DNA from 3 places in the Patulibacter defluvii genome. Region 2 is predicted to be linked to each of the others. Evidence: riboswitches for the same ligand, from Rfam matches in the RefSeq annotation. Region 2 holds a riboswitch; each other region holds the start of a gene.

Region 1 (4,800 bases), on a different contig from region 2:
AGGTCGGAGGACGGCTGCTCCTCCTGCCCGACCAACGCCACCTCGCGCGCCCGCTGGCGAGCCGAGCGGGCGGCGATCGACGTCCCCGCCAGCAGCACCTCGCCGGCGGCCGCGGGTCGGACCCCGGCGAGCACCCGCAGCAGCGTCGACTTGCCGCTGCCGTTGGGACCGACCAGCCCCAGCAGCTCGCGCGGGCGGACCGCCAGGTCGACGTCGCGCAGGATCGTGCGGCGGCCGATCGCGCAGTCCACGGCACGGGCCTCCAGCAGCGGCGCAGCGCTCACGAGGCGCCCCCGAAGCGGTAGCGGCCGCGGCCGAGCAGCAGCAGGAAGACCGGCGCCCCGATCAACCCGGTGACGACGCTCAGCGGCATCTCCGTCGGCCGCACCGCGACCCGCGCCAGCACGTCGACCCAGAGCAGGAACAGCGCCCCGGCCAGGGCCGCCACCGGCAGCACCGCCCGGTGCCGCGCGCCGACCAGGATCCGGGCCAGGTGCGGCAGGATCAGGCCGACGAAGCCGATCCCGCCGGCGACCGCCACCAGCACGCCGACCAGGCCGGCGAGCAGCACGAAGAGCGCGTTGCGGACCGCGCGCACCGGCACCCCGAGCGCCGCGGCGGTGTCGGGCCCGGCGGCCAGCGCGTCGAGCCAGCCGGCCCCGGCCAGCAGCAGCACGCCGAGCACGGCGACCGTCAGCGACGGCAGCAGCAGCTGGTCCCAGGCCGCGCCCGAGAGGCTGCCGAGCAGCCAGAAGAGCACCGACTGGGCCGCCTGCGGATCGGCGCTGCGGAAGACCAGGAAGCTGGCCAGGGCCGAGAACGCCGACGACAGCACGGTCCCGGTCAGGACCAGCCGCAGCGGGGTCAGGCCGCCCTGGGCGAGGGCCACGCCGAAGACCAGCAGCGCCGCCGCCAGCGCGCCGACGAGCGCCCCCAGCGACAGCGCCCAGATCCCCGTCCCGGCGAAGAGCCCGGTCGTGATCACCGCGGTCGCGCCGACCGCCGCGCCCGACGACACGCCCAGCAGGTACGGGTCGGCCAGCGGGTTGCGGACCAGCGTCTGGACGCCGGTCCCGGCCAGGGCCAGGCCGGCGCCGACGACCACGGCCAGGATCGTCCGCGGCACCCGGATGTCCCAGACGATCGCCTCGAAGGTCGGGTCGACCGGCCCGCCGAGCAGCCGCTGCTCGAGCACCCCCAGGACGATCCGCGGCGCCAGCGGCTCGGCGCCGAAGCCGGTCGACAGCACGGCGCTGGCCACCAGCAGCAGCGCCAGCGCCGGCAGCAGCAGCGCCAGCGGCACCCGCCGGCGGGCCGGGCCGCCGTTCATGACGGCGCCCCCGTCGCGACCCCGACCACGGCCGCCGCGGCGGGCAGCCGGCCGAGCGGGGTCGCGGCGGCGGCGGCCGCGGCCTGCCGGGCCGCGCGCTCCGGCGCCGTCAGCCGGTCGCAGGCCGCGCACTCGCGCTTGACCGGCGACAGCCGCATCAGGCAGCAGGTCCGCCGCTCGTGGGCGAGGACGGCCGGGTGGCCGGCCACCGGCCGCAGCGCGACGAGCTCGCGGGCGGGCCACGCCGGGTCGTCGAGGAAGCGCTCGGCCGCGGCCCGCAGTCCCGGCCGGTGGCCCGGATCGAGCGTCCGGTGGAGCAGCCCGAAGGCGCCGGCGCAGGCCGCGGCGACGTTGCCCCACGCGACCCGCTCGACGATCCGGCTGGCGGTCCGCGACGCGGCCACGACCGGCGCCAGGTGGCCGGCGAGCAGCGCCCGCGCGACCTCGCCGGTCGACGCCTCGGCGCGGGCGACCGCGGCCCCCGGCAGGGCGATGGCGCGGGTCCGGCCCTCGACCAGCCGCACCCAGACCGCCTCCGGCGCCAGGTCGAGCAGCGCCCCGGTCTGGACCCAGACGCCGAGCACCGCCCCGGCCAGCCGGCCGGCGTAGCCCTGGAGCGCGCACGACCCACCGGCCGCCCGCGGGCCGCCGGCCATCGTGTCGCGGGCGTAGCGGTCGGCGATCGCGGGCCACGCGGCCGGGTCGGCCAGCCGACTGCTGGGCGACCACCCGGCCGCCCGCAGCGCGTCGGTGTCGCGCGCGGCGTCGATCGGGAAGCCGTCGCCGAGCGCGGCCAGCCGCGCCAGCGCCGCCTGCGTCGCGGCGCTCACCGGCCGAGCGCCGACCAGTCGATCCGCTTGGCGCCGATCGCGCTGGGCGGCGCCAGGCCCTCGGCCTCGAGCGCGGCCCGCACCTGCTCGGCGGCGTCGATGTTCGGGAAGCCGCTGGTGAAGAGGCTCAGCGGCAGCACCACGATCCGGTCGCGGTCGACCACCGGCGTGCCGCGGAGCCCGGCCCGCGCGCGAATCGTGGCCAGCTTCTGGCGGACCTCCCCGGGCTCGCCCGAGCGGTAGTCCATGACCACGATCAGATCCGGGCGGGCCCGCGCCACCCGCTCCCAGCTGGCCCGGAACCAGGTCGTGTCGACGTCGGCGAAGACGTTGCGGCCGCCGGCCGCGTCGATGATCCCCTGCGGCGCTCCGTTGCGGCCCGAGGTGTACAGGTCCTTCTCGCCGCTGTCGTAGAGCAGCACCCGCGGCGCCCGGCGCGGCCGTGGCGCCGCCCGCAGCGCGGCCAGCCGCCGGTCGAGCTCGCGGCGAGCGTCGGCGGCCCGCTCGCGGTGGCCGGTCAGCGCCCCGTAGTTCGCCAGGTCGGCGCGGACGGCGTCCCACGGGCCCATCGTCCCGAGCGCCGAGTCCCTGCCCTTGGCCGGGTCCTGGCGGCAGCTGTCGGAGATCACGTAGGTCGCGATCCGGCGGGCGCGGGCCCGCTCCTCGGTGACGCCGCTCGCGCCGGCGAAGAGGCCGCTGTAGGAGCCGATCAGCAGGTCGGGCCGGCGGGCCACGACGGCCTCCAGGGCGATCGGGCTCTGGAGCCGCGGGATCGACGCGACGGAGGCGCCGTAGCGCTCCATCACCGGATCGTTGCCGGGGCTGAGCGACATCGCCGCGATCTGGCGGGCCGCGCCGACCCGGATCAGGGTGCCGACGTTGGCGGAGTTGCTGGTCGCGACGATCCGCCGGACGGGACCGCGGTAGCGGCGTTCGACGCCGCAGTTGCGGACCTCGATCGCGCCGGTCGTGGCGGCCGCGGCGGTCGCGGAGGGGTCGTCGTCGCCGCAGCCGGCGAGCGCCAGCAGGCCGACGGTGGCGAGAGCCGCAGCGAGGCCGCGGACGGTGGGGCGTTGGAGCATCGGAGATGGCCTTCGATCAGGACCCGAAGTCGCGGGGTCCGTGGACTGATCCGCTCGACGCCGAGGCGTCGGAACGTGAGCCAGCAGGTCTTCGGGCTCGGGATCGTCGGGTGGCGCGCCTTCCCGGTCGCCGTCCGTGCGGGACGCCGAGGCCAGTGGCCGATGCACCGCCCGTCCCCCCTACCGCTGCGCGTCAGCTCCGGCTTTGGACCGGATTCCCTGACCCACCTCGTGGGTACGACTGGCTCGCCCGCCAGCCTATCCGACCGGCGCCCCGATCAGCGGTCGTCGGCCTCGACCTCGGCCAGCCACTGGGCCTTCTCCGCCCGCCACGCCTCGTCGTCGCGGCGGTGCTTCCAGTAGCCGGAGATCGAGTGGCCGTCGCGCGGCAGCCCGCGCTCGACCAGCAGCCGGCGGCGGATTGCGCGGACGGCGCCGGCCTCGCCGTGGAGGAACAGCTGCGGGCGGCCGGCGGGCAGCTCCAGGTCCTCCAGCACCCGCAGTAGCGCGCTGCCGTGCGGCTCGTCGGGCGCCCGCCGCAGCCAGCGGACGTCGGCCTGCGGCGGGGCGTCGAGCGGGGTCTCGTCGTCGGGGCCGGCGCTCTCGACCAGCACGATCGTCGGCACGCCGTCGGGGATCCGCGGCAGCGACGCGGCGATCGCCGGCACCACGCTCGGGTCCCCGATCAGCAGGTGCCAGTCGGCGGACGGGTCGGGCGCGTAGCCGCCCCCCGGCCCGAGCAGCTGGATCAGGTCGCCGGGCCGGACGGCGCTGGCCCACGGCCCGCCGAAGCCGACGTCGCCGTGGACGACGACGTCGATCGTCAGCCGCCCGGCGGCCGGGTCCCAGGCCCGCACGGTGTAGGTGCGCATCCGCGGCCACTGCTCGCGCGGGAGCGTGGCGCGGACCTGCTCGACATCGGCGTCGGGGCCGTAGGGCGCGCCGGCCGGCGGGAACAGCAGCTTCACGTAGTGGTCGCTGAACTCGCCGGCGGCGAACCCCTCCAGCCCCTCGCCGCCGAGCACCAGCCGGATCAGGTGCGGCGTCAGCGCCTCGCGCTCCAGCACGGTGGCGCGACGGGGACGGCGGACGGGGCGGCTCGGGGTCTCGGTGGCGGTCGTCTGGGGCACGGCACGGTCCTCGGATCGGGGGCCATCTACCTTAGGGAACCCTCACTCCGGCCCCGTGGAGACGGGCGTCAGCGCTCGTTCTCCCGTCGCCAGGCGACGTAGTCGGCGACCGCCGCCGCGACGTCGAAGGCCGGGACGAAGCCGGTCTCCTCGCGCAGGCGGGCGACGTCCAGGTAGGGATCCGGGCCCGGCCCGTCCTGACGTCCCGGCCGCAGCTCCAGCTGTAGGTCGGGGAGGGCCGCCCGCAGCGCCTCGACGAACTCGCGGTTGGTCGCCGGGCGGCCGCTGGAGACGTCGTAGACCTGGTGCCGCAGGCGCTCGGCGGTGGTCAGCAGCGCGATCGCCCGGCCGGCGTCGGGGGCGTAGCAGCGGTCGCCGCCGTCGTCGGCGTGGAGCGGCGGCGGCTCCTCGCCCCGCAGCGCGGCGCT
Region 2 (4,800 bases):
CGCCCGACATCCGCTTCGGCTACCTGGGCCAGCGCTACTTCCCGTTCGGCTACGACGTCGTGATGCGGCTGCTGAACAAGCGCGTCGCGGCGCTGATGGACCGGGCCTGAACCGTCGCCGCCGGCCCCGCGCCGGCGGCGACCGACCGCTAGGCTCCGGCGCAATGTCGATGCGGACCGGCATCCGCGCGACCGCGGCGCTCGCCGCGATCGCGATGCTCGTCGTCGCGGCGCTCGTGCCCGACAGCGCCTCGGTGCTGCTGACGCTGGCCCCCGCGGTGGCGCTGTTCGCGCTGCTGCTCAGCGGCCACTACGTCGGCGAGGACCGGATCGCGCGGCTGGCCCGCGCCTGGCGCGCCCGCCGCGTCCGCCCGGCCCGCAGCCTGCGGGTCGCCCCCGTCCGGCCCCGAGGCCGGGTGCCCCGCGGTGGGCGGCTGATCGCCGCCGCGCTCGCGGTCCGGCCGCCACCAGCGGCGCTGCCCGTCCGCTAGCGCCCCCGGCGCTGGCCCGCGCCCGTCCACCGCTCCCGATCGGGAGCGGTGCGCGCGGCCGTTCCCGCCGCGCCGCCCTCGGGCGGCGCCCCGAACCGCCGGCCGGCCCGTCCCGGACGCGATCGCCCGATCGCCGCCGGGGCCCGCCGCCGCACCCAGAACCACGGACCCCGGAGGTCCTCATGAACCGCTCGATCCCGGCGGCGCTGAGCGTGCTCGCCCTGACCGGCGCGCTGGCCCTCGCCGCCAGCGCCCAGGCCCACCAGAGCGCGTCGTCCAACGGCGCCACCGTCACCGTCCACGTGCTGCCCGACGACGCCCCCGCCGCCGGCCGCCCCGCGACCGTCAAGGTCGTCCGGGTCGCCGTCCCGAAGCGGGCGCGCTTCTCGTACCGCAGCGTGCGGATCCGCGTCACCGACAGCAGCGGCCGGACCGTCGCCAACCGCGCCGGCAGCCGCAGCGCGCGGCTGACCTTCCCCCGCGCCGGCGCCTACCAGATCACCGTCTCCGGCCGCTATTCGCGCAGCGGCAAGAAGCGCTCGTTCACGACCCGCTTCGCCGTCCGTGCCAGCTGAGCGCCGCCGCCCGATCACCGTCCGAGGAACCGAGAACCCCATGAACCGCATCGCCCTCCTGGCCACCGGCACCGCCGCGGCCGCCCTGCTGCTGCCGGCCGCCGCCGGCGCCCACGCCACCGTCAGCCCGCTGCAGCCGCAGGGCCCGCTGCTGACCGCCGCCCGCGGGACCTTCGTCCTGCGGGCCCCGAACGAGACCGCCAAGCAGCGGACCTTCAAGGTCTCGCTGCTGGTCCCGAGCGCGATCCGGACCTCGATCTCGGTCCGCCAGCTGCCCGACTGGAAGGTGACGCTGAAGACCCGCAAGACCGGCCAGAAGGACGCCGAGGGCGGCGACGTGGTGGCGATCAGCCGGATCACCTGGACCGCCCGCCGGACCAGCGACGAGATCGCGCCGCGGTTCTACGGCGAGTGGCCGATCCGGTTCCAGAACCCGGCCACGCCGCAGGCGCTGACGTTCAAGATCGACCAGTACTACACGGGCAAGGGCGGCGGTCGCAAGCGGCCCGAGATCGTCCGCTGGTCGGGCGGCCCGTCGTCCGACCACCCGGCCTCGGTGCTGCAGGTGGTCGCGAACGCCCCGGCCTCGTGAGCGCCCGAGCGCGACGGCGGCGGATCGCGGCCGGGGCGGTGGCGGCGACGCTGCTGCTGGCCCCGGCCGCGTCGGCCCACGTGACCGTCCAGCCGTCGGCCTCGCGCCCGGCCGACCTCCAGCGGTACCGGGTGACGGTGCCGAACGAGGAGCAGGCGGCCGACACGACCGCGGTCCGGGTGCAGCTGCCGAAGGGGATCGACTTCCTGCTGGTCGAGGCCACGCCCGGCTGGAAGGCGAAGGTGGTGCGACGCGGCGACCAGCCGTCGGAGATCCGCTGGACCGGCGGCCGGGTGCCGCCGGGCGCCTACGCCGAGCTGCGGTTCATCGCCCGCAACCCGGTCCGGACCGGGACGCTGACGTTCAAGGCGCTGCAGCAGTACTCGGACGGCGAGGTCGCGCGCTGGATCGGCAGCGCCGACAGCGAGAACCCGGCGCCGACGGTCGAGCTGTCGGAGTCGGCCGTCCCGCAGGACGTGGTCAGCACCCACGGCGAGGCGACGCCGACCGCCACCGCGCCGGGCGCGGGCAAGGGCCAGGCCGCGCCCGCCGCCACCGCCGCGAAGGACGACGACAGCGACGCGCTGACGATCGTCGCGCTGGTGGTGGCGGTCGTCGCGCTCGGCCTGGCCGCCGTGGCGACCCTCCGCCGCCGCGCCTGACCAAGAACGCGCTCGCCGGCCCGCCGACGACGGCGGGCCGGCGGTCGCGCCCGCGCCGCTCAGGCCGCCCGCTCGCCCGGCCAGGCGGCGCGGGCGGCCAGCGCCACCTCCGCCCCCGCGGCCAGCACCGAGGCGACCAGCCGCTCGCGCCGCGGCGTCAGCCGGCCGGTGCCGCACGAGGGCGTGACGAGGCTGCGGGCGAAGACCCGCTCGATCGCGGGACCACGGGCCGCGACCGCCGCGACCGCCGCCGTCACCCGCGAGGCGACGTTGGCCGGACCGTCGGGCCGGACCGGATCGACCGCGCCCCAGGCGATCCGGCCGCCGCCGGCCAGCAGCGCGGCGACCGCGTCGGCCGCCTCGCCGCCGACCGGGTAGCGGGTGACGTCGAACGAGAGCACGTCCGGCGCGGCCGCCACCACCGCCGCCCACGGCACCTGCGAGCAGACGTGCAGCCCCCAGGCCGCGCCGCTGCGGGCCAGCGGCGCCCAGGCGTCGGCGGCGGCCAGGTCGGCGTGGGCCAGGCCCGGCTCGTCGACGACCACCAGCGCGTCGAGACCCTGCTCGCGCAGCAGCGCGGCCTGGCCGCCGACGTTGGCCGCCAGCCAGGCGCCGACGTCGCGCGCCAGCGCCCGCGCCTCGCGACCGTGGCCGGGACGGCCGGCGGCCCGCTCGAGCGCGATCGCCAGCGTCAGCGGCCCGGTCACCTGCAGCTTCACCAGCCGGTGCGCGGGCGGGCGCTGGGCCAGCGCCGCCCGCACCGCGTCCCACGCCACCGGCCGCTCGCGGTCGCGGTCGGCCGACCAGCCGCAGGACGCCCGCGCCCAGTCCGGCCCCAGCCACTCGCTGACCATGTCGCCGTCGAGCGGCGGCAGCTGCGGGCAGAAGGGCAGCCCGTAGGCGCGGGTCGCGTGGCGGACCGCCGCGGCCGGCTCGGCGAACGGCAGGCTGCCGACGCCGGTGGTGGTCATCGCGGGCAGCCGCTCGAGCACCGCCGGGCCGGGACGTTCCGTCCGCTCCCCGCGCCTGCCGCTTCCGGCGTCGCCTGCCATCGGTCCTTCTCCTTCCGCGGTGGCCGTTGCGCGCGGCCACGATTGCCTGGGCGCGCCGGACGGTCGTCCGGGCGCGAAGCCGACAGGTCTTCGGACTCGGGCGGGATCGATCGCGGCCGCCTTCCCAGGCCGGCGGACGGTCGGTCCGTCGGCTCCAGTGGCGTCGTGGCCACGATCCCCGCCCTCACCGCTGCGCGTCAGTCCCGGAGTCGCACCGGGTTCCCTGGCCCCGCGGTCGGGGTGGATCGGCTCCGTCCCCCACGCTAGCGCGCCGCCGGCCGGATCGCGAGCCGCACGACCATCCCCTGTTTCACCCAGGTGAAACCGACGATACGGGCCGAATCACCGTCGTGGCCCACCTACCCTGGGTCGGTCACCCCCGCCGCGGCGGCCGATTCGCAGCCTCCCCCTGGGCTCGTCGGCGCCGACCCGGCGACACACGACCAAAGGGACCAATGACCCCACCGACGCTCGACCCGCGGGTCGCGGGCGATCGAGCGCAGCCGCGCGCCCCCCGGCGCCGCGGTCTGCGACGCCTGCTGGCGCTGGCCACCGTGCTCGCCGGCAGCCTCACGCTGGCCACCACGGCGACCGCCGCGCCACCGCTCCAGCTCTGCACCCCCGGCCAGGTTCGCGCCACCGAGCGCCACTGGTACTTCGGCACCCGCGGCCACATCGACTTCGGCACCTCCGGGACCGCGACGACGGCCACGGTCGGCAGCAAGTCGGCGGTCGAGGGCTCGACCGTCGTCACCGACGTCGACGGCACGCTGCTGTTCTGGTCCAACGGCCAGCAGGTCTACGACCGCAACAGCGACCTGATGCCCAACGGCGCCGGGCTGCTGGGCAACGACTCGGCCACGCAGACGGTCGCGGCGTTCCCGGCGATCGGCCACCCGGGCCGCTACTTCGTGGTCACGACCAGCGCCGAGGCCTCGGTCAACCACGGCTCCGGTCCCGGCAAGGGCGACCTGACCTATTCGGTCGTCGACATGACCGCCAACGGCGGTCTCGGCGAGGTCACCGCGACCAAGAACGTGGCCCTGGGCACCGCCGGCACCGCCTCGGAGGCGATCACCGCCGTCCCCAACGACGACGGCACCGGCTTCTGGGTCATCACCAACACCCAGGGCGGTCCCGAGGTGCTGGCCTACGAGTTCGACGAGAACGGCCCCGTCACCGGCACCGCCGTCGTCTCGACGATGCCGAGCAACAACTACAACGGCTTCGGCTCGCTGACCGTCAGCTCCGACCTGACGAAGATCGCCCTGATGAGCGGCAACGTCTCCGCCGGCACCCAGCCGGCGAAGCTGCGGCTGCTGACCCTCGACGCGAGCACCGGCGTGCTGACCCAGACCGCCGAGTGGAACACCGCCACGACCGGCAGCAACGGCTACTACGCCGACTTCTCGCCCAGCGGCCGCTACCT
Region 3 (4,800 bases), on a different contig from region 2:
TTCAACCGCAGGTCGAGCTGCGGCGGCACCGCCGTGCTCAGCCGCGGAACGGTGGCGGTCGGGGTCGGGGTCGGGGCGATCGCCTCGGGCGAGGCGGCCAGCCGCAGCCGGACCTCGCTGCCCGGCTCGAGGGTGGTCGCACCGTCCGCGCCCGCCAGCGTCACGCCGAGCACCCGCAGCCGCACGCGCGAGGTCGCCGGCTCCTCCGGGGTGCCCGGGGTCGGCGTCGACGGGCTCGGCGAGGAGGGCGTCCCGGTCGAGGGATCGACGCCGCCGGCGCCGCCGCCCGCGAAGCCGGAGCCGGAATCGCGCCCGCCGCGACCACCGTCGCCTTCGCCCCCGCGGCCGCCGGGTCGACCGCCACCGGAGCCGCTGCCGCTGCCCGGCCCCGCGCTGCCGCCCAGCCCCAGGCCGAGGCCGAGCCCGCCGCTCGCGCGCCCGCCGGCCGCCGGCCCGTCGACGACGCCGCCGGAGCCGCCGGCGCTGGCGCGCGGGCCGTTGCGATCCGTGCCGGAGCCGGCCGCGACGGCGCGGGCCACCGGCAGCGCGCGCGACTCGGCGTCGCCGACCAGGTCGCGGACGCCAGGGCCCGACGCGGGGCCGAAGGCCACGCCCACGGTCAACGTGCCCACCGCGAGGGTGGCGCCCACCGCGGCCGCCACCGCGAAGTCCTTGCGGGCACGTCGATCCATCCTCCACGGGGTCGACCACGCGCGCGTGGGACTGGACGACCGTCCACCGCCTCTGGACGAACGTTCTAAGCCCGGCAGTGGACAGCGTGCGCAGCTGGCCGAACGATCGAGACGGCCGTGCCGACGGCGACCGATCACCGCCGGCGACGACCGTCCGCTACGGTTTCGACCTCCGTGGTGGTGCGCGGAAGCCGGTGCAAGTCCGGCACGGTCGCGCCACTGTGACGGCCCGCTCCGCGGCCGAAGTCAGGAACGACACCGCCACGGCCGCCGAACGAGGGACGCGACATCCCGATGGAGCACCGATTCCCGACCGCCGCCGGCCGCGCGGCCTCCCTCCCACCCCGCTCGCGGAGCGGGACGTGACCGTCCACCTGGTCGGCGCCGGCCCCGGCGACCCCGACCTGCTGACCGTCCGCGCCGCCGAGCTGCTGCGGCGCGCCGAGGTGGTCGTCAGCGACCGCCCCTCGACCGACCCGGTCGTCGCCTTGGCGCCGCCCGCGGCCGAGCGGATCCTCGTCGGCAAGGCCCCCGGCCAGCCGGCGCTGCCGCAGGAGCAGGTCGGCCAGCTGCTGGTCGAGCTGGGGCGCAGCGGCCGCGAGGTGGTGCGGCTGAAGAGCGGCGACCCGTTCGTGGCCGCCCGCGGCGGCGAGGAGGCGCTGGCCCTGCAGCGGGCCGGGGTGCCGTTCACGATCGTGCCCGGGATCAGCGCCGGCCTCGCCGCCCCCGCCTTCGCCGGGATCCCGGTCCACGTCCGCCAGCGCTCGCGGGTGGTCACGATCCTGGCCGGCAACAGCGATCCCGAGTACCCGGGCGAGGTCGACTGGGCCGCGCTCGCCGCGCTCGGCGGGACGATCGTCGTGCTGACCGGCCGCTCGCGGATGCGGCGGATCGCCGGCTGGCTGATCGACGGCGGCCTGCCCGCCAGCACGCCGGTGGCGGCGATCAGCGCCGCCGGCCGTGCCGGCCACCAGCGGACCGTCCGCGGCACGCTCGCCGCGCTGCCGCCGCGGCTCGACCCGCCGGTCACCTTCGTGATCGGCGACGTCGCCGAGATCGACCTCGCCTGGTTCGCCGACGGCCGCGCCGAGACGGTCGCCGAGACCGGCGCCGAGGCCCCGATCGCGCCCGCCGACGGGAGGCCCCGTGCACATCCCTGAGGGCTTCCTGACCGGCCAGGTGACCGGCGTCGGGACCGCGGTCGCCGTCGCCGGCCTGGCCTTCTGCGTCCGCAAGGCCGACGTCACCGGCGAGGACGGCCGGCTGCCGCTGGCCGGGCTGGCCGGCGCCTTCTTCCTGGTCGGCGACTCGCCGTTCGTGCCGATCGGCGTCGGCACCCAGGGCCACCTGCTCGGCGGCACGCTCGCCGTCGCGCTGCTCGGACCGTGGCTGGGGGCGCTGACGATCAGCGTCGTCACGATCGTCCAGGCGCTGGTCCAGGGCGACGGCGGGATCACCACCCTCGGCCTGAACATCGTCAACGGCGCGCTGGTGCCGGCCTTCGTCGGCTGGCCGATCCTGCGCGCGATCCAGCGGGCGGTGGCGTCGGTCCGCGGCCGCGGATCGCCGGGCGGGCTGGCGCTCGCCTGCGGGGCCGCGGCGTTCGTCAACGTGGTGCTGGCCAGCGTCCTCTTCGTGGCCGAGTACGCGCTCGGGCACAAGACCCCGATCGACCTCGGCGCGCTGGCGGGGACGACGATCGGCACCTACGCGGTGGTGGCCGTGATCGAGGCGGTGATCACCGCCGGGGTCGTCGCCGCGCTGCTGGCGCGGCGGCCTGACCTGGTGCTGATCGCCCCGCCCGAGCTGCGGCGACCGCAGCGCCGTCCGCGGCCGACCCCGCGCGCGGCGGCGAGCGTGCCGCCGCCCGCCGGCAGCGAGCCGGAGCGCGCGCGCCCGGCGGCACCGCCCCCGCCGCCCGGCTGCGAGCCGCAGCGCTCGACCGCCGACGTCCCCGCCCTCACCTCCCGACCGGAAGAAGGATCCGCGTGAGCGACACGCCCCCCGCCGACGACGGCGCCACCGCCGCCGACCCCTCGCGGCCGCCCGGGCAGGAGGCCGCCGCCCGCCACGCCGGCGCCGACCTGCCGCACCGTCCCGAGGACCGCGGCAGCGAGGAGCAGGTCCGCCGCAAGCGCCGCGACGTGCCGCTGGTGGCGGTCATCACCGGTCCCGGCAAGGGCAAGTCGACGGCCAGCTTCGGGATGCTCCAGCGCTCGTGGGCGCGCGGCTACCGCTGCGGCGTCTTCCAGTTCGTCAAGGGCGGCAAGTGGAAGGTCGGCGAGCGCAAGGCCGCCGAGGTCCTCTCCGCCTCGGGCGAGGGCGGCACGATCGACTGGGAGACGATGGGCAAGGGCTGGACCTGGATCCAGCGCGACATGTCCGAGTCGGAGGAGATCGCCAAGGAGGGCTGGGCGGAGGTCAAGCGGCGGATCGCCGCGGCCCGCTACGAGTTCCTGCTGCTGGAGGAGATCACCTACCCGATCAACTGGGGCTGGATCGACGTCGACGAGGTGGTCGCCACGATCCGCGACCGGCCCGGCTTCCAGCACGTGATCGTCACCGGCCGCAACGCCGACCCGAAGCTGATCGAGCTGGCCGACCTGGTCAGCGAGGTCCAGAACGTGAAGCACCCGATCGCGCAGGGGATCCGCGCGCAGCAGGGCATCGAGTGGTGAGCGGGCGGGCATGAGCCAGCGGGTGCTGGTGATCCCGGACGGCCTGGCGGAGACGCCCCCAGGCGACGACGGGGCGACCGCGGGACCGACGACGCTCGAGCGGACCGCGACGCCGGCGCTCGACGCGATCGCCCGCCGCGGGGCGGTGCGGCCGGTGGCGGTCACGCCCGAGGGCCTGCACCCCGGCAGCGAGACCGGGATCCCGACCCTGCTCGGCTGGACCCCGGAGCGCGACGCCCACGGCCGTCCGCGGCCGCTCTCGCGCGGGCGGATCGACGCCGCCGCCCACGGCCTCCGCGAGCCGGACGGGGCGGTCGTCCACCGGGTCGACGTCCGCCACGCCGACGGCCGGCCCTGGCCCGAGCTGGGCGACGCGGCGGCGACGCTGCTGCGGGGGGCCGGCGGCGAGGAGGCGCTGCACGTCCAGCGGCTGAGCGGCCACCGGATCGTCGTCTTCGCCCACACCGAGCCGCTGCTCGGCGGGCCGGCGCTGCTGCGCGACCTGGTGCGGGTCGGGGCGGCGGCCGGCGTCGCCGGGGTCGAGGACCCGGACGACCCGCCGCGGCTGCAGCTGTGGGCCGACGGCGCGCTGCCGCCGCCGCTGCTCGACGAGCGGGAGACGACGGTCGTCTGCGCCGCCCGCAGCACCGCCGCCGGGATCGCGCGGCTGCTGGGCGCGGCGACCGTCCACCCGAGCGGCGCCACCGGCGACGCGGCCAGCGACCTGCCGGCCAAGGCCCGCGCCGCGGTCGCGCTGCTGCGGGCCGGGACGCCGATGGTGGTGGTCCACGTCGGCGGGCCCGACGAGGCGTCGCACGCCCGCGACCGGCGGGCGAAGGCGCGGGTGCTGCAGCAGCTCGACCGCGACCTGCTGGCCCCGCTGGCCGGGGTCGCCCTCGACCTCGGCGCGACGCTGGCCGTCTGCCCCGACCACGGCACCGACCCGGACAGCGGCCGCCACACCGCGGCGCCGGTCCCGGCGGTCGTCTGGGGGCCCGCGATCGGCCGCCGCGGCCCCGAACGGGTGACCGAGCGCGGCGTCGCCGGGCTGGCCGCGGTCGGGTCGCCGTGGGCGCCGTGAGCGAGCGGGTCGGTCCGGGAAGACCGGACGAGTCTGTACGGGATTTCCGTACGGAGTTGTCCGGGAATCCCGTACGGACTACGATGGGCCGGTGACCAACCCGTTCCGGTTCGTGGGGCCGGTCGCGCCGGACGCCCTGATCGACCGGCGCGAGGAGCTCGACCAGCTCGCGCGGGCCGTCGCCTCCGGCGTCAGCGTCCGCCTGGCCGGGCCGCGGCGGTTCGGCAAGACGAGCGTGATCGACGCCCACCTGGCGCGGATGGCCGCCACCGGCCACCGGGTCGCCCGGGTCGACCTCTCGCGGGTCAGCACCGTGACCGACGTCTGCGTGCGGCTGGTCCGGGCCTAC

Evidence for each region. A riboswitch is a leader RNA that binds a small molecule or an ion and turns the genes downstream of it on or off. The one in region 2 is predicted to bind cobalamin.
Region 1: linked by a shared signal. The riboswitch ahead of SH587_RS12230 (ABC transporter substrate-binding protein) and the one ahead of SH587_RS04215 (uroporphyrinogen decarboxylase/cobalamine-independent methonine synthase family protein) in region 2 are both predicted to bind cobalamin.
Region 3: linked by a shared signal. The riboswitch ahead of cobA (uroporphyrinogen-III C-methyltransferase) and the one ahead of SH587_RS04215 (uroporphyrinogen decarboxylase/cobalamine-independent methonine synthase family protein) in region 2 are both predicted to bind cobalamin.

Annotation. Positions count from the first base shown of each region.
Region 1 is NZ_JAWZSQ010000010.1:57,966-62,765, forward strand. It holds gene SH587_RS12215 (ABC transporter ATP-binding protein) at 1-284, opposite strand, end outside; gene SH587_RS12220 (FecCD family ABC transporter permease) at 281-1,297, opposite strand; gene SH587_RS12225 (IucA/IucC family C-terminal-domain containing protein) at 1,327-2,160, opposite strand; gene SH587_RS12230 (ABC transporter substrate-binding protein) at 2,157-3,242, opposite strand; cobalamin riboswitch at 3,308-3,503, opposite strand; gene SH587_RS12235 (siderophore-interacting protein) at 3,521-4,372, opposite strand; gene SH587_RS12240 (NAD-dependent epimerase/dehydratase family protein) at 4,441-4,800, opposite strand, start outside.
Region 2 is NZ_JAWZSQ010000003.1:40,129-44,928, reverse strand. It holds gene SH587_RS04240 (SDR family oxidoreductase) at 1-110, shown strand, start outside; gene SH587_RS04235 (hypothetical protein) at 164-490, shown strand; gene SH587_RS04230 (hypothetical protein) at 673-1,065, shown strand; gene SH587_RS04225 (DUF1775 domain-containing protein) at 1,106-1,657, shown strand; gene SH587_RS04220 (DUF1775 domain-containing protein) at 1,654-2,319, shown strand; gene SH587_RS04215 (uroporphyrinogen decarboxylase/cobalamine-independent methonine synthase family protein) at 2,379-3,290, opposite strand; cobalamin riboswitch at 3,456-3,596, opposite strand; gene SH587_RS04210 (hypothetical protein) at 3,827-4,800, shown strand, end outside.
Region 3 is NZ_JAWZSQ010000008.1:177,500-182,299, reverse strand. It holds gene SH587_RS10995 (hypothetical protein) at 1-692, opposite strand, end outside; adenosylcobalamin (AdoCbl) riboswitch at 865-959, shown strand; gene cobA (uroporphyrinogen-III C-methyltransferase) at 1,055-1,852, shown strand; gene SH587_RS10985 (energy-coupling factor ABC transporter permease) at 1,839-2,684, shown strand; gene cobO (cob(I)yrinic acid a,c-diamide adenosyltransferase) at 2,777-3,370, shown strand; gene SH587_RS10975 (alkaline phosphatase family protein) at 3,381-4,451, shown strand; gene SH587_RS10970 (AAA family ATPase) at 4,543-4,800, shown strand, end outside.